DNA from 4 places in the Serratia symbiotica genome. Region 4 is predicted to be linked to each of the others. Evidence: predicted binding sites of a transcription regulator. Region 4 holds the regulator's gene; each other region holds the start of a gene.
What was found. The regulator ArgR, encoded in region 4, controls arginine synthesis, uptake and breakdown. The targets are predictions, from matches to a motif close to ANTGAATAAAAATACANT.
Positions count from the first base shown of each region.

Region 1: argA (amino-acid N-acetyltransferase) is a predicted target of ArgR. The motif match lies at 3,073-3,090, and genes of this name have one in related genera.
Region 2: argC (N-acetyl-gamma-glutamyl-phosphate reductase) is a predicted target of ArgR. The motif match lies at 2,916-2,933, and genes of this name have one in related genera.
Region 3: argF (ornithine carbamoyltransferase) is a predicted target of ArgR. The motif match lies at 2,543-2,560, and genes of this name have one in related genera.

Region 1 is NZ_CP050855.1:2,352,199-2,357,639, forward strand. Features, by position in the region: gene mltA (murein transglycosylase A) at 1-1,117, opposite strand, end outside; tRNA gene SYMBAF_RS11820 (tRNA-Met) at 1,331-1,407, shown strand; tRNA gene SYMBAF_RS11825 (tRNA-Met) at 1,469-1,545, shown strand; gene amiC (N-acetylmuramoyl-L-alanine amidase AmiC) at 1,636-2,886, opposite strand; gene argA (amino-acid N-acetyltransferase) at 3,124-4,449, shown strand; gene recD (exodeoxyribonuclease V subunit alpha) at 4,473-5,441, opposite strand, start outside.
Region 2 is NZ_CP050855.1:3,256,187-3,261,627, reverse strand. Features, by position in the region: gene SYMBAF_RS16095 (argininosuccinate synthase) at 1-955, opposite strand, end outside; gene argB (acetylglutamate kinase) at 981-1,754, opposite strand; gene argC (N-acetyl-gamma-glutamyl-phosphate reductase) at 1,773-2,777, opposite strand; gene argE (acetylornithine deacetylase) at 2,986-4,131, shown strand; gene ppc (phosphoenolpyruvate carboxylase) at 4,598-5,441, shown strand, end outside.
Region 3 is NZ_CP050855.1:279,318-284,758, forward strand. Features, by position in the region: gene pyrI (aspartate carbamoyltransferase regulatory subunit) at 1-247, opposite strand, end outside; gene pyrB (aspartate carbamoyltransferase) at 261-1,196, opposite strand; gene argF (ornithine carbamoyltransferase) at 1,501-2,520, opposite strand; gene rraB (ribonuclease E inhibitor RraB) at 2,675-3,085, shown strand; partial or broken gene SYMBAF_RS01420 (transposase) at 3,165-3,549, shown strand; gene SYMBAF_RS01425 (AEC family transporter) at 3,897-4,478, opposite strand; partial or broken gene SYMBAF_RS01430 (IS3 family transposase) at 4,541-5,441, shown strand, end outside.
Region 4 is NZ_CP050855.1:110,008-115,448, reverse strand. Features, by position in the region: gene SYMBAF_RS00640 (DNA-binding protein) at 34-384, opposite strand; gene SYMBAF_RS00635 (DNA-binding protein) at 750-1,100, opposite strand; gene SYMBAF_RS00630 (helix-turn-helix domain-containing protein) at 1,280-1,540, shown strand; gene mdh (malate dehydrogenase) at 1,608-2,546, opposite strand; gene argR (transcriptional regulator ArgR) at 2,988-3,458, shown strand; gene mpl (UDP-N-acetylmuramate:L-alanyl-gamma-D-glutamyl-meso-diaminopimelate ligase) at 3,669-5,033, opposite strand; gene fbp (class 1 fructose-bisphosphatase) at 5,206-5,441, shown strand, end outside.

The DNA of each region.
Region 1 (5,441 bases), 1.1 Mb from region 4:
GCAGTGACACCACCGCTGTGCGGGTTGGCACTGAAAGCTGCGCGCCGCTAGTGCCGCTCAACACCCAAACGCGGCCATAGTGGTTATAGTAACCGGCCGAGTGACCAGCCGCCGGCCCGATGCCCTGATACAGGTCAAAATGCTGCCCCTTGATGGCACCACCGACATCGAGTGCAACCATCAGGCGCATCTCATATTTTCCCGTGAATTGACCTTTATTGTCCAGCAGCGGTACTTCAGCCAGCAATGTGGTGCCAGCCGGGATCAGCGAGCGATCAGACGCCACCGAAGCTTTAGCGATCAATGGCACTGCGCTGGCACCTTTCACCGATGCGAAAGCTTCTGGACGGAAAAATACGAAAGAGGGATTCTGCTCAAGCAGTTCGCGCAATTCCGCCGCGCTATGGCTAGCGGCCCACTGATGGATCGCCTGCAACGACATATCCGCCTGAGCCACTGCACCGCGATCGATCAGTACCTTGCCAATGCTACGGTAGGCATGGCCATTTTTGCCCCCATAGCCGAAGAAGACCAGTGGCTGACCATTGCCATAATCCACATAGCCGCTACCCTGAACTTCCATCATAAAGTTATCTATCAGCGAGTTGGTGTAAGCGATGATGTAGCGATCGTCCAGTGCACCGGAATAGATGCTTGCACGGTTAGGCAAAGGTTTTTTGCCTTTCGGCGGCATGCGGTAGAGCGGGTAGCGGAACGCCCCCTGTTGGGTGTAGCGCGCCTGCAACACTGGTGTATAATAGCCAGTAAACTGCACGTTGCCATAGTTATCGACACCTTTCATCTGGTCAGCGCTGAGTCCATACTGGTTCAATTGACCTGTATCAGCACCCGCTGATAGCCAATTTTGCACCGCCTGGTAAGTCGTATTGTGGCGCTCAAAGAGCGCAGGGGCGGCATACTTGATCTCCAGCAACTGATTCAAGTAATCCTGAGCGTTGACCAGCACGCCCTTGGCGTTAGGCTGATTGACTCGTTCCATCGCCTGATCTAAACGACCATCCTTATATTGCTGCCCACGATCAGTCGGCTTAGACGAACATCCCACCAGCACCCCCACTAACCCACCCAGCAGATATTTATTCCAACGCCCTTTCATCGCACACTCTCATACTGAATGATATATCGGCTGAACGATAACAAACGCCTATCGATAAAGGAATCGCTGCAAATAAAAAAACCAGATAGCGGGATGATGATGAAAAAGAATGCAATTTGCGGTTAAATTCAGCATAAAAACGATTTTCTACCAATAAATTGCAAAAAGGGTTTGCAACAAAATGCACGGAGAGTATAGTGCGCATCCATCGGACGCGGGGTGGAGCAGCCTGGTAGCTCGTCGGGCTCATAACCCGAAGGTCGTCGGTTCAAATCCGGCCCCCGCAACCAACCGATACTGCGCCAGCAGTATCCGTATAGGTCGGGTTCGATAACACAGTATCAAGACGGACGCGGGGTGGAGCAGCCTGGTAGCTCGTCGGGCTCATAACCCGAAGGTCGTCGGTTCAAATCCGGCCCCCGCAACCAATCTTGATAACAACAGCAAAACACCCTCCAGGGTGTTTTTTAGCATTAGAGACCGGTTAAAACCGGCCCCATCCGCAGACAACACCGCCATTATCTACTTGCCAATGCACCGCCGTTAGCAAAGTACGCCTTGATCCCCGCCAGAACAGACTCCGCCACCTGCTGCTGGAAATGATGGGTGCGCAACCTGCGCTCTTCTTCTAGGTTGCTAATAAACGCTGTTTCAACCAGAATCGAAGGTATATCCGGAGCCTTTAACACCGCAAAGCCCGCCTGCTCGACACGATTTTTATGCAACCGATTAATTTTTCCCATCCGGTTCAGCACTTCATTGCCGAATTTCAGGCTGTCATTAATGGTCGCCGTCTGCACCAGATCGAACAAGGTATGATCGAGATAACGGTCACCGCTTTTACTGACGCCGCCGATTTGGTCTGAGGCGTTTTGGGTCTGTGCCAAGAACTTGGCCGCCGAGCTGGTGGCACCTTTGGTCGATAGTGCGAATACCGATGAACCGCGTGCTGCCCGGCTGGTAAAGGCATCGGCGTGAATGGAAACGAACAAATCAGCACGCTGTTTACGCGCCTTGGCGACACGTACCTTGAGCGGAATAAACACATCGTCATTACGCGTCATAAACACTTTCATCGCAGGTTCACGTTTGATCAACGCGCTCAACTTGCGGGCAATTTGCAACACGATGTCCTTCTCGCGCGTCTTGAGCATGCCAATCGCGCCGGGATCCTCACCACCATGGCCAGGATCTAACATGATGATAATCGGCCGATCGCGCCCCGCATTGCCAGCCTGCGCCGCCTCTACTGGCAACGTGCGATCCAGAACGCCTTGGTTGTAATCTTCCAGTAACGCCAATAACGGATCATACTCCGTGCCACTACCGCCCTTGGTGGGATAGAGATCCAGCACCAACCGGTGGCGATACTCTGGCACCGGTGCCAGCGAGAATATGTGTGGGCTGACGCTGTGCTTAAGTTCCAGCACTAGCCGCACAGTGTGTTGATCAAACTGGCCAACGCGCACCTGCTTGAGGTAAGGATCGTCGGCGTGAACCTGGCTAGCGATGCCCTTCAGCACACTGTTGAGATGCACACCAACGATATCCACCACCACACGGTCAGGATTGGTCAGCACAAACTGTTGGTATTTCAGCGCGACGTTAGATTCGAGCGTGATGCGAGTATAGGTGGAAGAAGGCCATACACGCACGGCGATGACATGTGATGCTGCTGCGAAGCCTGCGTGACTCACACTCAGCAACCAACTGGCAGCAGCCCCTTGTAATAAACGGCGGCGCCCCAGATTGTGATTTAAGTTTGGCATGTGGCTCCGACAGTGATAACTGATTAAAGTAGATGAAAAAAACACCAGTCAAACGGAAGTGCCGAAAACTTTAACCAATCATGCCAACCCTGTCACCAGAAAATCTTTTTATAGTTTTCAATTTATTACCATTCAGTGCGGTTAACACAGAAATTAAGATAATTTCTCGCTTGCTATCCACACAAAAAAGAATAAAAATACAAAAATAACGTATAAATATGCATATGAGGGTTTGCCGTGAAGGAACGTAGTACAGAGCTGGTTCAAGGATTTCGTCACTCAGTTCCCTATATTAACGCCCATCGGGGCAAGACATTTGTCGTCATGCTTGATGGGGAAGCTATCAAGCATGAGAATTTTCCCAGCATCGTCAACGATATCGGCCTGCTGCATAGCTTGGGTATTCGTCTGGTGGTAGTTTATGGTGCAAGGCCACAGATCGACAACAATCTGGCGCTGCATCATTATCAACCTATTTATCACAAGCATACTCGGGTCACTGATGCCCTTACACTTGAGTGGGTTAAACAGGCTGCCGGCTTACTGCAACTGGACATCACCGCCCAGCTATCAATGAGCCTCAATAATACCCCGCTACAGGGTGCGCACATCAACGTAGTCAGCGGCAACTTTATCATCGCCCAACCTCTCGGCATCGATGACGGCGTGGATTATTGCCATAGCGGGCGTATCCGCCGTATTGATGAAAAGGCTATCCACCACGAACTTGCCAACAACGCCATCGTGTTGATCGGCCCAGTGGCCGTGTCGGTGACTGGCGAAAGCTTTAACCTAAGCTCGGAAGAAGTTGCCACTCAGTTGGCGATCAAGCTGAAGGCGGAGAAAATGATCGGTTTCTGTTCCTCACAGGGTGTGACCGATCCACAAGGCAACGTCATTTCTGAACTCTCCCCTAACGACACGCAAAAATGCATTGAGCAGCGGGAAGAGCGCGGTGACTATCATTCCAGTACTGTGCGTTTCCTGCGCGGCGCAGTAAAAGCCTGCCGCAGCGGGGTGCGCCGCAGCCACTTAATCAGCTATCAGGAGGATGGCGCGTTGGTACAGGAGCTGTTCTCGCGCGATGGCATCGGCAGCCAAATCGTTATGGAGAGTGCCGAACAGGTGCGCCGTGCAACTATCGACGATATCGGAGGCATCCTGGAGTTGATCCGCCCGCTGGAGCAGCAGGGCATTCTAGTACGCCGTTCACGTGAGCAACTGGAGATGGAAATCGACAAGTTCACCATTATCGAACGCGATAATCTGACCATTGCCTGCGCTGCGCTGTACCCGTTTCCAGAAGAGACAATCGGCGAAATGGCTTGCCTAGCAGTACATCCAGACTACCGTAGTTCTTCGCGCGGCGAAATTCTGCTGCAACGGGTGGAAAGCCAGGCGCGACAAATGGGCCTGCAAAAACTGTTCGTACTGACCACCCGCAGCATCCATTGGTTCCAAGAGCGCGGCTTTACTCCGGCTGAAGTCGAGGTACTTCCGATACAAAAAAAGTCGCTATACAACTACCAGCGACGCGCCAAAATTCTGCTGGCGGAGCTGTAACCCCTGCTGTGCTCTTCTGCCGTCTATTCCTCACTCCGCAAGCGTTCAGCCAAACCGCTGCGACGCTGGGTTGGCGTGCAAATCGCCTTCATCAACACCCCATCGGCGGCGTATAGCGAAAGCCGAGTACGTGCACGAGTGATGGCGGTATAGACCAACTCACGGGTCAGCAACGGCAGGAAATGGGTCGGCAACACCAACAGCGTATGATCAAACTCAGAACCCTGGGATTTATGCACAGTCATCGCGTAGGCAGTTTCATGCGCGGGCAAACGGCTTGGCTGCACCGATTTGACGCTACCGTCCGGCAGAAGGAAATGCACGCGCAACTCACCGCGCCCATCCCGCAAGGCAATACCGATATCACCGTTATACAACCCCAACGCACTGTCATTACGCCCGATCATCACTGGTCGCCCAAGATACCAGCGCCCCAGTGAGCGGTGGATCAACCCGGCATGCTGCAACCCGGACTCGATACGCTGGTTCAACCCGGCAACGCCGAATGGCCCTACACGCAGCGCGCACAACACTTGAAAACAGCCGAATGCTGCCAGCACCGTCGCGGCATCGGCCCCAGCACTCACCTGTTTCAGGTAATCGCGGTATCCCGCCACACACACCGCCAACAGCGCCTGGTATTCTTCAGTGGTCGCCAGCGAATAACCCGCAACATCGCTGAAACCACCGTCAATCACTGACCGCGCCCGTGCAACATCACCAACATTGACTGCCTGCGCCAATTGGCCGATGCCAGATTTGGCGTCAAAGCGATAGCTCTTGCGCAGTAAACATAGGCTGTCGCGCACCGCTGCTTCTGCCCGCGCTTGCTGCCCCCGCAATAGGCAGCCGGTCAAACGGCTTAGCTCTGCGGCACGCGCCTCGCTGTACCCCTGTTCGGCAAAACGACAAATATCACCCAACACCGCCCCCGCTTCTACCGAGGCCAATTGATCACGGTCACCGAGGAAAATCACCCGCGCCCGTTCCGG
Region 2 (5,441 bases), 210 kb from region 4:
CATACACCACATAAGACATTTCCAGCCCCAGTTGCTCGCGCCATTTGAAACTATCACGATCCAGCACCAGTTGCTCAACGCCGCGCAGCGCCGCTACCATGATGGTGCCGCCTGGGGTTTCGTAGCAGCCACGGGATTTGATGCCCACCAGACGGTTTTCCACGATGTCGATGCGGCCCACGCCATGTTTAGCGCCCAGTAGGTTCAGGGTTTCCAGACACTTGTACGGGGATTGATGCTCGCCATTCACTGCTACTACGCGGCCTTTTTCCACGGTGACGGTCACCTGCTCCGGCTGATCCGGTGCTTCCTGCGGGTCTACGGTCCACACCCAGCAGTCTTTATTCGGCGCGTTCCACGGGCTTTCCAATACGCCGCCTTCCGTCGAGATATGCCAGGCGTTTTCATCACGGCTGTAGATTTTCTCCAGCGATGCTGTGGTTGGAATGCGGCGCTCTTTCAGGTAATTCAGCAACGCCTCGCGAGAACGCAGGTTCCACTCACGCCAAGGTGCGACTACTTTCAACTGCGGTGCCAGCGCGGTGTAGGTGGTTTCGAAACGCACTTGGTCGTTGCCTTTACCCGTCGCGCCGTGGCACAGCGCATCGGCACCGACTTTCAGCGCTAATTCAACTTGGGCTTTGGCGATGATTGGGCGCGCCATCGAGGTACCCAGCAGGTAGCTACCTTCATATAACGCGCCGGTCTGCAACACGGGGTAAACGTAATCTCGGATAAACTCTTCTCTTAGATCAACCACATAGCACTCTGAGGCACCGGATTGCAGGGCTTTTTGCTCTATGCCTTCCAGATCGCTGCGCTCCTGGCCGATGTCTGCGACAAACGCCACCACTTCACAACCACCATGATTTTCTTTCAGCCATGGAATGATGGCCGAGGTATCTAAGCCGCCAGAGTACGCCAGAACGATTTTTTTGATGCCTTGATTTTGCATGATCTATTCCTTTTTAATTCTAAATTTAAGCGAGGATCCGGGTGCCAATGGGCACGCCGTTAAACAGAGCAGGAAGCTGATCGGCATGACGCCAACTGGCAATATCCACTGACCGATCCAGGGTGCGGGCAGCATCAAGCGCCGCATTCACCTTCACCACCATACCATCGGTGATAATGCCCTGGGCAATCAGTTGTTCCGCTTTCTGCGTGGTTATTTGCGTGATGCGCTGCCCTTTGCCATCAAGGATGCCGCTGACATCCGACAGCAGGATCAAATCCGCGTCCAACGTGGCGGCCAGGGCCGTTGCCGCTTGATCAGCGTTTATATTCATTAACTGCCCATCGGCGGTAATGCCGATGGAGCTGATTACTGGAAAATAGCCAGCATCCAGCAGGGTATTGAGCAATGCTGGCGAACCCGGCTGCACATTGCCGACATGGCCCAGTGCCGCATCAAGTTGGGTCACTGTGACGCTGCCGCCATCTGCTAGGCTTAGACCAACCGCATTAATCCGCTGTTTTATCGCCCACGCCAACAGTGTTTTGTTGGCGGTGCCAGCCAACGCGCCGGTAATAATGTCGATCTGATCGGCAGGGGTCACCCGCAGGCCATTTTTCTTCACCACGGGCAGGGAAAGCTGTTTCATCAGATCATCCACTACGCAGCCACCACCGTGCACGATAATCAGTGGGCGTTGATGCTGCTGAAGGTAGCTATCCAACGCGGTAAACAGGCGATCCAGTGCTTCTTCACTGCCTAATAACATGCCACCTAATTTGATAATTAACGGGTTCATCGTTTTACTCATACTGGTTTAAAAGAGTGACTGGGTTTCCGGGAAGCCGAAACGGATATTCAGGCATTGCACCGCCTGAGCGGCTGCGCCTTTCAGCAGGTTGTCTTCTGCCACTGCGGCGATCAGGTGCTCGCCCTGCACTGCAAAGCCGATGTCGCAAAACGGCAGGCCGATCACCGCTTTTAACGCTGGCATGCCTTGGTCGTACAGCCGCACCAGCGGTTTGCCATCATAGGCAGCGTGATAGACGCGGGCCACATCCTGCACAGCCACGCCAGACTTCAAACGGCAGGTAATGGTTTCGAGAATACCGCGCGGGAAGTGAGCCAAATGTGGCGTGAAGATCACCGGTACACCCAGGTGCGCGACGATTTCTGGGTGGTGACGATGGGTGAAAACGCCATACGGTTGTAGGCTTATCTCGCAGAAGCTGGTGGTGATGTTGGCTTTGCGACCAGCACCGCTGACACCACTGGTGGCGTTGATCACCGGCCATTGGTCAAGGTTTAGCAGCGCTTGATCAATGAGCGGTTTTAGCGCCAACTGAGCCGCCGTTGGGTAACAACCCGGCACGGCGATCAACTGCGCCTGTTTGATCTGTTCACTCTGCCATTCCGCCAGACCGTACACCGCCTGATCCAGCAGATCGTCGTGCTGATGTTCGAAACCGTAATACTGGCGGTAAAAACTGGCGTTGCGCACACGGAAGGCAGCGGAAAGATCGAAGACCACGCAGCCTGCCGCCAGAAACACTGGCGCGATATCGTGACTGACTTCATGGGCGGTGGCGAGGAACACCACGTCGATACCTTTGGCCGCTTGCACAACATCAACCAATGGCTGCAGTGGGAGATCGACAATGCCTTTCAACTGAGGATGCAGATCGGAGAGCAACTTTCCTGCATCTGCACTTTGCGCTGAAACCGCTAAAGCGGTTATGTTCATGCATGGGTGGCGATTGAGGTAAGCCGTCAGCTCTGCTCCGGCATAACCACTGGCACCAACAATCAGCGTATTCAACATGGGGCTGTTCACCTTTTTGGCTAATGTCTTGTTGTATTCAAGGGGGCACCCGCGATGTTGCGCAGTTCACCCACAGAGTAGTCGAGCATTGATGTTTTTATAACCATCTGAGTGCCGGGTTTCCTTATGCCCTAATTTAATGTATTTTTATTCATTAAAATTGCATGAATATTGATACTACCCTCACCAAAGGCTGTCAACAGTGAAGATGAAATTACCGCCATTTATTGAGCTGTACCGGGCATTAATCGCCACTCCTTCGATCAGCGCCATCGACAGCGCCCTCGATCAAAGTAATGAAGCATTAATCAACTTACTGGCTGGATGGTTTGCCGATTTGGGTTTTCACGTCAACGTACAACCAGTGCCGGACTCCCGCAATAAATTCAATCTGCTGGCCAGCTACGGCGAAGGCCACGGTGGCCTGCTGTTAGCCGGCCACACCGATACGGTGCCTTATGATGCAGGCCGTTGGACGCGCGATCCTTTTACCCTGACAGAACACGATAACAAGCTGTATGGCCTAGGTACCGCCGACATGAAAGGCTTCTTCGCTTTTATTCTGGATGCGGTGCGCGATATCAACGCCGCCAAGCTGACCAAGCCGCTGTACATTTTGGCCACCGCAGATGAAGAAACGACGATGGCTGGTGCACGCTATTTCGCCGCTTCTACTGCCATTCGCCCAGATTTTGCCATTATCGGCGAGCCGACCTCACTACAACCAGTGCACGCGCACAAAGGCCATATCGCCAATGCCATTCGCATCGTCGGCCAGTCTGGCCACTCCAGCGATCCGGCGCGCGGTGTCAACGCGATCGATCTGATGCACGGATCCATTGGTCAACTGATAGCGCTGCGCAACACGCTGCAACAACGTTACAACAATCCAGCCTTTGCGGTGCCTTATCCCACCATGAACTTTGGCTATATCAATGGCGGTGATGCAGCCAATCGTATCTGCGCTTGCTGTGAGCTGCATCTGGACATCCGCCCACTGCCGGGCATGACACTCGACAATATCAACCAGTTGGTGCATCAGGCACTAGAGCCGATCAGCCAGCGTTGGCCAGGCCGCCTCACCATCGAGGAACTGCACGCCTCAATTCCCGGCTACGAATGCCCGACCGATCACCCCATGGTGGCAGTGATTGAGCAGTTGTTAGGCACCCATATTCAGGCCATTAACTACTGCACTGAAGCGCCGTTCATTCAGCAATTGTGCCCAACATTGGTACTTGGCCCTGGTTCCATCAATCAGGCACATCAACCGGACGAATATCTTGATATAGGGTTTATCGAGCCAACCCGTACATTGCTGGGGCAGTTGATAGATCATTTTTGCTATCAGTAAATTTAGGGTAAGTAGGGGAATCATCGTATGATCCCCCTATCGCCAAATAAGCATAAAAAGGCTGAAATAAGCCTGGCTGATCACCGGAACACCGTAATTGAATTTCAGAAAATATGCCGATTTTGATGTTTTTTTGCTAAAAATAGTGTCAATTGACCATGGGGCAAACATGTGGTGCGCCGGAAACAGGCGCTCTTTGTCTAATGCGTGAAATTGACTTACCAGACAAAAAGTCATCGACCCCATTGATTTCAAATTGCAGCCAGGCGGTAAGCACATGCCTCCTTGGACGCTTGACTCCAACAAGTGACCAGAGTGATAAATCAGCCGGGACAAATCGGTCGGGAACCGATTCAAATGCCGCAAAGCAGCAGCCCGAAGGGGCGTGGGCCATTTAACTCAGTGAAGCCAACGCCACTGCGGTTTGAAAGATGAAGGGTAAATACAGAACTGGGCCAGGGGTTATATGAACGAACAATATTCGGCAATGCGCAGTAATGTCAGTATGCTCGGCAAATTGCTCGGCGATACTATTAAAGAAGCGTTGGGTGAGCCTATTCTCGACCGCGTTGAAACTATCCGTATGCTTTCCAAATCTTCACGCGCCGGTAACGAAGCGCACCGTCAGGAACTGCTCTCCACATTGCAAAACTTGTCCAACGACGAGCTGCTGCCAGTGGCGCGTGCCTTCAGTCAGTTTCTCAACCTGACCAACGTTGCCGAGCAGTACCACAGCATTTCGCCCAACGGCGAAGCCGCCAGCAATCCAGAAGCGCTGACTCAGTTGTTCACCCGGCTGAAGGATAAAAAACTCAGCACCAAAGAGTTGCAAGACGCCGTGTCCCAACTTTCCATTGAGCTGGTGCTGACTGCGCACCCAACGGAAATTACCCGCCGTACCTTGATCCACAAACTGGTTGAGGTCAACACCTGCCTCAGCCAACTCGACCATAACGATTTGGCTGACTACCCGCGTAACAAGATCATGCGCCGCCTGCGTCAGTTGGTGGCCCAGTGTTGGCACACCGACGAGATACGCAGACATCGTCCTTCGCCTATCGACGAAGCCAAGTGGGGCTTTACGGTAGTGGAAAACAGCCTGTGGGATGGCGTGCCGGCCTTCCTGCGCGAATTCAACGAACAGCTAGAAAACTCTATCGCTTACAGCTTGCCAGCGGAAGCGGTGCCGGTACGCTTCACTTCCTGGATGGGCGGCGACCGCGATGGCAACCCAAACGTGACCGCCGAGATCACCCGCCACGTTCTGCTGCTCAGCCGTTGGAAAGCCTGCGATCTGTTTATCCGCGATA
Region 3 (5,441 bases), 170 kb from region 4:
CCGTCGCCTTAGGTGCATACATAGCGAGCTGGTTGGCTTGCTGTTCGGTCAGAAGAGTGTTCTCGATCTTGATCAGATCCTTGCGACCCAGCGCGTTGGAAGGCAAGTTCAAGCCAATGGTAATACGCTGATCGGTGGCGGTCAGTTTGAACAGGGTTAGCAGCTTAAAGCCGATCTGTGCGGGAATGTGGTCAATCACCGTACCGCATTTGATCGCTTCGACCTGCATTTTGTTATCGTGGGTCATGGTGGCTCTCCTCTTATAGTGCTAAATCCGCGTCTAGTACCAGTGCCAGCAGTGCCTGGCGAGCAAAGATGCCATTGCCCGCCTGTTGGAAGTAGTAGGCATACGGCGTTTTATCCACTTCGGTGGTGATCTCATCAATGCGTGGCAACGGATGCAGCACCTTCAGGTTGTTGCGCGCGCCGGCCAGATCTGTCGCGCGCAGCACGAACTGTGCCTTCATGTTGGCGTATTCGGAGGGGTCGAGACGCTCTTTCTGTACCCGCGTCATGTAAAGAATATCCAATTCTGGCACCACTTCCTCAATGCTGCTGTGCAAGCGGTATTCAATGCCTTTCTCATCCAGCATTTTCAGGATGTAAGCTGGCATCATCAGTGCATCTGGGGCGATAAAATAGAAACGGTTTCCCTCAAATTTGGCCAGCGCTTGGGTGAGTGAGTGCACGGTGCGACCATATTTCAGGTCGCCGACCATGGCGATGTTGATCTTATTTAGACGGCCTTGGGTTTCCTTTAGGGTGAACAGATCCAGCAGGGTCTGGGTTGGATGCTGGTTGGCACCATCCCCGGCGTTGAGTACCGGCGTGCCTCCAGAGAATTCCGATGCCATACGCGCCGCACCTTCCTGTGGGTGACGCATCACGATGGCATCCACATAGGTACCAATCACCGAGAGGGTATCGGCCAGGGTTTCGCCTTTTTTACCCAACGAGGTGTTGTTGCCGTCTGCGAAACCGACTACCGATGCGCCGAGGCGGTGCATCGCGGTTTCGAATGACAAACGGGTTCTGGTCGAGGCTTCAAAGAAGCAACTGGCGATCACCTTGTGCTTCAACAGTTCCGGCTGCGGATGGGCCTTCAGGCTGGCGGCAGTGCGCAGCACCAGTTCCAGATCCTCGCGGCTAAGGTCATTAATAGAGATGATATGTTTGCGATACAGCGGATTGGCCATTTTTTACTTTCCTCGACGCATGCCCGTGGCGCGGGACGTTGGGATATTCTCAAAGCAAAAAAAAGCCCCTCAACGAGGGGCCTGAAACAATCAGTCTAGCAACAAGAGAAACAACGGCAGCGAACTGCTAATTGGCTGCCGATTGTGGGTAGCAAAACAAAGGTTGTGTTTCATGCTTTCTCCTGGCGAATTGCCGCGCATTATACGCAGGCTTCTCGCTACTGCAAACGGTAAAACGTCGATTTTTGCCATTGATGCCCAGCAGCCTGGTTGCCACTCGACATCCTAATTAGTTATGGCGGATTTAAATCGATTCGCTCAGCGTGGCGACCAGCACCGCCTTAATGGTGTGTAGCCGGTTCTCCGCCTGATCAAATACGACGCTGTGCAGCGATTCGAACACCGCATCGGTGACTTCCATGCCGTCGTGCAGCCCGTACTGTTCCGCCATTTGCTTGCCGAGTGTGGTTTGATGGTCATGGAATGCTGGCAGGCAATGCAGGAACTTTACTTGCGGATTGCCGGTCAGTTTCAACATCGCTGTGTTGACTTGGTATGGCTTTAGCAGCGCGATACGTTCTTGCCAGGTTTCTTTCGGCTCACCCATCGACACCCACACATCGGTATAGAGGAAGTCTGCGTCTTTCACCCCTGTGGCGATATCTTCAGTCAATGTGAGTTTTGCGCCGGTCTGTTGTGCCATCGCCTGGCACTCGGCTACCAGTTTTGCCTGGGGCCAACAGCCCTTCGGGGCTACCAGCCGTAGATCCATGCCCGTCAATGCGGCGGCCTCCAGCAGAGTATTGCCCATGTTGTTGCGTGCATCACCGACATAGGCGAGCTTCACTTCGTGCAGCGCCTTACCCGGCAATTGTTCCTGCACGGTGAGCAGATCCGCCAGCAACTGGGTTGGATGAAACTCGTTGGTCAACCCGTTCCACACCGGTACGCCAGCATGGTTGGCCAGCGTTTCCACCCATTGCTGGCCGTAGCCACGGTACTGAATGCCATCGTACATGCGGCCTAGCACTCTGGCGGTATCCTTCATCGATTCTTTATGGCCGATCTGGTTACCGCTTGGGCCGAGGTAGGTGATCTGGGCGCCCTGATCGAATGCGGCAACGTCGAAAGCACATCGGGTACGGGTCGAGTTTTTTTCGAAAATGAGCGCAATGTTTTTGCCCAGAAGTCGGCGTGTTTCCCGGCCTTGCTTTTTCGCCTGTTTAAGATCGGCAGCCAGTGCCAGCAGCGCCAGCAGCTCTGTAGGTGTGAGATCCATTAACCTTAGCAAGTGGCGTTTGTAGAACGGGTTTCTGGTACTCATTTCCGTATATCCTGGTTGATTTGTTGAATTATAATTCACTTTATATGTGTGAATATTCAATTTCAACTCTTGAGCAGAAATCTTTCATGTTTATCATGGAAGCCATATCGGCAGTGTGTGAAAATAGAAGGAAATCTGACTTGAGGATATAGGTATGGCAAACCGTGCATTGGTGGAAGAACAACGTGAAGATACCCGCCTGATCATCGAAGAACTGCTGGAAGATGGCAGCGATCCACACGCGCTCTATACCATAGAGCACCATCTCTCTGCTGAAAAATTTGAAGCACTGGAGCAGGCTGCCGTGGAAGCCTTCAAGCTGGGCTTTGAAGTGACCGACGCTGAAGAGCTGGAAATTGAAGACGGTTCACTGGTGATGGGCTGCGATGTGATCAGTGAAGTTGGTCTGAACGCCGAACTCATCGACACGCAGGTGGAGCAATTGGTGGCGCTGGCGGAGCGCTGTGGTGTCAACTACGACGGTTGGGGGACTTATTTTGAAGATCCGAACGCGGACGACGAAGGTAGTGATTTCAGCGACGACGACGAAGGTAAGCGCCACTGATTAACTGTATTGAGCCTGTACATAAAGTTGTGTAATTGCCTGATTTTGATATGTTCAATCCAGCATCAAATGAAGGTTAATTTATGGACGAAAACAGTTGCAAGCTCTGGCTAACGAACTGGTCAAAAATCTCAAAACCCCTGAGGACCTTAGCCAGTTCGCTCGCCTGCTGAAGAAAATTAGCGTCGAGGCAGCTCCCAACGCTGAAATGACTCACCACCTGGGCTACGATAAAAATCAGCCCAAATCTGGCTCCAATACCCCGCAATGACTACTCGACAAAGATCGTAACCACTGTTGATCGCCCGCTGGAGCTGCGTATTGCCCGCGATCGCGAAGCAACCTTTAAATCGCAACTGGTGAAGAAAAACCAGACCCGAATTACCGGGATGGATAACCAAATCCTGTTGCTGTACGCCAAAGACATGACCACGCGAGAGATTGCCGCCGCATGTAACACGCTGTGTTCCCGTCATTCAATGCACATACGTCGACTGCCGTAGGTCGCATCCATCAAAATAACGGCACTGTTGCAAAGATTGAGGAGGGACAGACCTCATGTTCGGTAATAGAGTCTTACATTTCAAAGGCTCTGCTCACCAGACGCATCTCGCCCCCAGGAGGATGTCATGCTGAAAATGACGACCACGGAAAGGATCCATACGCTGCTCCCTCAGCAAAAAGGTGGCGATAAGTTTAACGCTATCCGCTATTTGCAACAGTGCTCAACCAGGTCTTGCCGTCCACCCGATACAGTGTATGGGGTTTGAGGGTCAAGCGTACGGAAACGTACGCTTGACCCTCAAACCCCTTAAAGGGCTACGCTGCCCAGGATGAAGGTGACGGTGATGATCGAAAGCAGCGTCGTCGAGGTGATGATGGAGGCCATCGCTTCATGATCGCCACCCATTTGCCGCGCCAAAATATAGGCGTTGCCAGCGCAAGGGACGGCAGAATAGAGAATCGCGATGCGGGCCGGCACGCCGGTGGCACCGAAATAGTGAACCAGCGCAATGGTAATCAAAGGCATTGCCACCAATTTCAGCATGGTCGCATAAGAGATGGAAACCAGCTTGCGGATATGCATGCTGACAATCAGCCCTGCGCCAACCGACATCAGGCTCAGTGGCGTTGCAGCGTGAGACAGATACACGAACAGCTGTTTTATCGCGCCGGTAATGTGTAGGTTGCACAGGTTCATCAGCACCCCCAACAGCGCGCCGATGATCAGGGGGTTTTTCGTCAGTGCCAACAGCGCTCCACTCAGGCTTTTCTTGCTACCGGTGCCGTAGTGGTTCATCACCAACACACTCATGATATTGGTCAGAATGATCATATATGCCACAAAGAAGCCGGACAGCGCCACCCCCTCACTGCCGAACTGTAGTGGCATAGTTAATTTGGCCCCCTAAATAGAGGTGATATCATCGGCTCATAGTCAAAACAGGTGACATTATGACCGGACGTAACAGACGTAATTTTAGCGCCGAGTTTCGTCTCGAAGCTGCCCAGCTTGTACTCGATCAGCATTACACCGTTGCCACCGCTGCTACGGCAATGAATGTCGGCAAATCCACGATGGATAAGTGGGGCCGCCAGTTGAAAGAAGAGCGAGCGGGAAAATCACCCATAGCTTCACCCATGACACCTGAGCAGATTGAAATACGCGAGCTGAAGAAAAAACTTCAACGCGTTGAAATGGAAAGAGATAGATTAAAAAAGGCTACCGCGCTCTTGATGTCAGACTCCCTGAACAGTTCTCATGAGTTGAGAAACTCAGGGCGTGGTTTCCTGTTGCCGTTGTGTGCAACGTGTTTGGGGTTCATCGCAGCAGCTACAAATACTGGCGGCAGCCAAAAAAGCCTGATGCCACACGGGTGGCATTACTCAGTCTTGTCGGTGAAAGTTATCGCGAAAGTAACAGCTCCGCAGGCGCACGTAATATTGCCGCGATGGTCACGAACAAAGGTGTAAAACTAAGCCGCTGGCGGGCACCCAAGCTAATGAAAGAACTTAATCTCATCAGCTGTCAGCAGCCTGGTCATCGATATAAGAAGGCGTCTAAGGAACACGTAGAGATCCCCAATTATCTGGAACGCCAGTTTGCAGTAACAGAGCCTAATCAGGTGTGGTGCGGTGATGTGACTTATATCTAGACGGGTAAACGCTGGGCTTATTTAGCCGTTGTGCTTGATCTGTTTTCCCGTAAATCGGTTGGCTGGGCGCTGTCATTTTTCCCAGACTCTGCACTGACAGCGAAAACGCTGTCCATGGCCTGGGAAGCGCGAGGAAAGCCCGCTGACTTGCTATATCACTCGGATCAAGGCAGCCACTATACCAGCAGGAATTTCAGACA
Region 4 (5,441 bases):
CTTTACAGGCACAGGTTCGCAGCTCGAGCCTGATTACTTCTCCTCGTTGATGCACGCCAACAGGCCACCAATCCCTTTTCGTATTAGAAACGCAAGCATTTTTTCGCGCTCACTTTCCGTTAGGTAATAATAGTACTCAATCCACACTGTCAGCGGATCCTGCCTTTCCACTTCATAAACCGCCCCATCCTCATTCAATAACAATAGGTTGCGTACATTGTGCGGCAAGCTGTTGATATGATACTCCAAGGCTTTTCCTTGCACGCCTTTTCGCCTGCGGCTGATCCATCCCTCGCGCCGAGCCATCAGATTTATTCCCTGTGTAGAAGAAGGTAATCCTGCGATGTTGGTAAGATCCTTGGCAGCGAACCACTCATTTTTCATAGCTATTATCTCTGAGTCATTGTGAGTAACATTATTTTTCAGAAATTTTTTATATTTTTAGGAGAGTTAGTGGTGTATTTGTTGCCATATAAGCATTACATGTTGCTTAAACAACTAACTTCTACATATTAGTTATACCACTAATATGGGTTTTGCTAATCAAAAAAAGAGAGTGAACATGAATTTTAGGAATCGGGGTTGATTACCCAGTGGATAAGCAAGAGGGGAACGACGCTGGAGGAGATATCACGCCATGCCGATGGACTGGCGGGTTTTGGTTCACTTTGCGGTGCAATGCGCATTTTAAGAAAATGACGTTTTCGAAAAACCTTTATAGATACAAGACACGCACCAGGAGAGTCTGATTACTTTTCGTCGGAGATCCGCGCCAACAGGCCACCAATCCCTTCCCGTATGAGAAACGCGAACATCTTCTCGCGCTCACTTTCCGTTAGGTAGTAGTAGTACTCAACCCACACCGACAGTGTATCCTGCCTTTCCACTTCATAAACCGCCATATTATCCTTCAATAACAATACATTGCGAGCACCATATGGCAAGCTACTGATATGATATTCCAAAGCTTTCCCCTGCACGCCTTTTCGCCTGCGGCTGATCCATCCCTCGCGCCGAGCCATCAGATTTATTCCCTGTGTGGAAGAAGGTAATCCTACGATGTTAGTAAGATCCTTGGCAGCAAACCACTCGTTTTTCATAGCCATTATCTCTGAGTAATTGTGAGTAGCGTTATCCTTAGGAAACCATTAAGATATTTTTCAGAAATTTAATGGTATATTTATTTCCGTATAAGCTTTTCATACTGTTAAAACAATTAACCTTGACCAGTTATTTATACCACTAAGTGAACTTTTGCTAATTAAAAAGGATTGTAAAAATGAATTCAAGGCATCAGGATTGGCACCCGGCAGATATCATCGCGGCACTACGCAAGAAGGGAACAACACTAGCGGCGGTATCTCGCTGTGCCGGTTTGAGTTCATCAACGTTGGCCAATGCGCTGTCGCGCCCCTGGCCGAAAGGTGAGTGGCTGATCGCTGAGGCGCTCGGTGTACATCCTTCAGAGATCTGGCCAAGCCGCTATTTTGATCCGTACAGTGATCGCCTATTGGATCGAAAAGCACGTATCAAGTCGTAAGCGCAGGCCAAAAAAAACCGCCGGATCCCTATCCGGCGGTTTGCTGCATGCAAAATTTCTGCCACGATCAGTTATCGATAAACCTCTCGCCTAATTCGATATCTTTATGCAGCACGTCCAGCATCTCGGTGAGCGCTTGCTGTTCGAATGCGCTCAGGGTGCCGATGTCTTGACGTTCTTCAACACCATTTTTGCCCAGTAACAGCGGCTGTGCGAAGAAGCGTGCGTACTTGCCGTCACCTTCAACATAAGCGCATACCACCATGCCTTTTTCACCCTGTAGCGCCCGCACCAAAGACAGGCCGAAGCAGGCCGCCGCCAGTCCCATGGACAGGGTAGCTGACCCACCACCAGCTTTGGCTTCAACCACTTCAGTACCGGCATTCTGAATACGCTTGGTTAGATCTGCTATTTCCTGCTCGGTGAAGCTCAAGCCAGGGATCTGTGACAGCAGCGGCAGGATAGTGACACCAGAATGACCACCGATAACCGGCACATTCAGCTCTTGCGGCTGCTTGCCTTTCAGCTCAGCAACGAAGGTGTTGGAACGGATGACATCCAGCGAGGTCACTCCGAACAGTTTATTCCTATCATATACGCCGGCCTTTTTCAGCACTTCTGCCGCGATGGCTACCGTGGTGTTGACCGGGTTGGTGATAATGCCGATGCAAGCTTTCGGGCAGGTTTTCGCCACTTGTTCGGTCAAATTGCGCACGATACCGGCGTTAACATTGAACAAATCGGCACGATCCATGCCTGGTTTGCGCGCAACGCCGGCAGAGATAAGCACCACATCCGCACCATGCAAAGCAGGAGTCGCGTCTTCACCACTGAATCCTTTGATTTTAACTGCGGTGGGGATGTGACTTAAGTCAACGGCAACACCAGGGGTAATAGGGGCAATGTCATAGAGAGAGAGTTCAGAACCTGAAGGAAGCTGGGTTTTGAGTAGAAGGGAGAGGGCCTGGCCGATACCGCCAGCAGCACCGAGAACTGCAACTTTCATCCTATACTCCTTTATTAATCATCTTGAATATAAAGTGCTGTGAATACGTTAGGTACTAACTTTAAATCATTACACATTTTAAAAATAATTCTTTAACGTTATGTTCAAGAATCGTGACAATAAAACGGGCGACAGCGAGTCCATTCTAGATTAAATCGCTGGCGATTGAAGGACATGGCGCACACTAATCAAAAATAGTGCGAAGTTATTCATAGGTAAGTTAGCCCGTGGTAGCATTACACTTTGATGTAATACTTTATTTACTACCTCTGCCGTTTTAGTCGCTGAAAGGGCATATTCAGCAGGGGCAGGTTTTGTTAAAATCTCTTCCTTATCTTTGCCACCCGGTTATAAATGTTTCCCTCGGATTAATTTTTATTGCATAAAAATGCATTTATATGCATAATTATCACTTCTGTCGTCAACATTCCATGGTACAAAATGCGTAATCCCGCAAAGCAGGAAGATCTAATCAAAGCGTTTAAAGCGCTATTGAAAGAAGAAAAATTCAGTTCTCAAGGCGAGATCGTTATCGCGCTACAGGACGAAGGCTTCGAAAATATTAACCAATCCAAAGTGTCACGTATGCTGACCAAATTCGGCGCGGTGCGTACCCGTAATGCCAAAATGGAAATGGTGTATTGCCTTCCAGCCGAACTCGGTATGCCAACCACCACCAGCCCGTTGAAGAACCTAGTACTGGACATCGATCACAACGATGCCATTGTGGTGATCCACACCAGCCCAGGTGCGGCACAGCTCATTGCCCGCTTGCTGGACTCGCTGGGAAAATCCGAAGGCATTCTCGGCACCATTGCTGGCGATGACACCATTTTCGTGACACCCGCCAACAGCTTTACCACTCATCAACTCTACGTAGCCATCCTGACGTTATTCGAACAGGAACTGTGAAACACCACGCAAACAAGATAAGTATGATGCTCACATTTTGTTAGCCTTTCTTAAAAATATAGTAAAAATAAAAGGTTAACATAATAAGCATCGCTAGACGAAAGATGCATTTCTATGACTTAAATCACAGTTCGCTGAGACTGGTGCACGTTATACAGGCGGCTAATACGCGTCCAGAAGAATCTAATTACTCTGGCCCTTCGATGGCTTTTAACTCCTGCTTTTCGCCAGGGCTGCTAGCAGGCGATCATGAATGCCGCCGAACCCCCCGTTGCTCATCACCAAAATATAATCGCCCGGCTGCGTGGTTTTCACAATCATTTCCACCAGTATATCAAGGTCAGCACTCCAATGCGCGGGTTGCACACAGCTCTCGACCACTTGCGCCACCTGCCATGGAATGTTAGGCGGCTGGAACAGGAACACTTCATCAGCACGGCCAAGCGATGGGGCTAGCTCATGCTTGCTGATACCCATTTTCAAGGTATTGGAGCGCGGCTCAAGCACCGCCAAAATGCGCGCTGTGCCACCAACCTTGGCACGCAGTGCAGCCAGGGTCGCCAGGATCGCCGTCGGGTGATGGGCGAAATCATCATACACCGTGACACCATTGGCTTCACCACACAGCTCCAGACGACGACGGGCATTAATGAAATTACCCAGCGCACGACAAGCGTCCGCAGGCTGCACCCCCACATGGCGGGTTGCGGCGATCGCCATCAGGCCATTATGCATGTTGTGCTCACCCACCAGCGCCCATTGTACTTCCCCTACTTGTTCGCCGTTGAGGAATACCGCATAACAGCTGGCATCGGGAGTCAGCTTTTGCGCACACCATGTGCCCTCTTCACCCACCAGTTCTTGCTCACTCCAGCATCCCATCGCCATCACCTGTTTCAGATGATTGTCGTTATCTGGCAGGATGATTTTGCCTTTGCCCGGCACCAGACGCACCAGATGGTGAAACTGCTTCTGGATCGCTTTCAGATCGTCGAAAATATCAGCATGATCGAATTCCAGATTGCTCATGACCAACGTGCGCGGGCTGTAGTGCATAAACTTGGCACGCTTGTCGAAGAACGCACAGTCATACTCATCGGCTTCGATCACAAAGAACGGGCTGCCACCGAGACGGGCGGAAACCTCAAAGTTGCCAGGCACGCCTCCGATGATAAAACCCGGCTGGTAGCCACAGGCTTCCAGTACCCAGGTGACCATACCGGCGGTAGTAGTTTTGCCATGGGTGCCAGCAACCGCCAATACCCAGCGATCGCGTAGCACGTAGTCATGCAGCCATTGTGGGCCGGAAACGTAAGGGATGCCCAGCTCCAACACCGCCTCTACGCACGGATTGCCACGTGTCATAGCATTACCGATGATCACCAGATCCGGTGCTGGTTCCAACTGAGCCGGATCATAGCCCTGAATAAGATCAATCTCCTGGTTTTCCAACAATGTACTCATTGGGGGATAAACGTTGGCGTCAGAGCCAGTGACTTCATGCCCTAATGAACGAGCTAGCAACGCCAGCCCCCCCATAAAAGTGCCACAGATCCCAAGAATATGTATGCGCATGTAGGTTTCTCATTTGAGTTCTTCGAATTAAAATTTATTCTAACGCTCGGGATCGCCCAAAAGAAATGGATTTACCTATGAATAGCGCGCATTTTTCAGTTACACTGCGTTTGCTAAAACGTTAACGGTAGGTTAACGCCTCGCTATCCATCCGTAGATTAGGGATTGTGTCATGAAAACGTTAGGCGAATTTATCGTCGAGAAACAGCACGACTTCTCTCACGCTACTGGCGAACTGACTGCGCTACTCTCCGCCATTAAATTGGGTGCCAAAATCATTCACCGCGATATCAACAAAGCCGGCCTGATTGATATTCTAGGCACCAACGGTGTATCCAACGTACAGGGTGAGATCCAGATGAAACTGGATCTGTACGCTAACGAGAAACTGAAAGCGGCGTTAAAAGC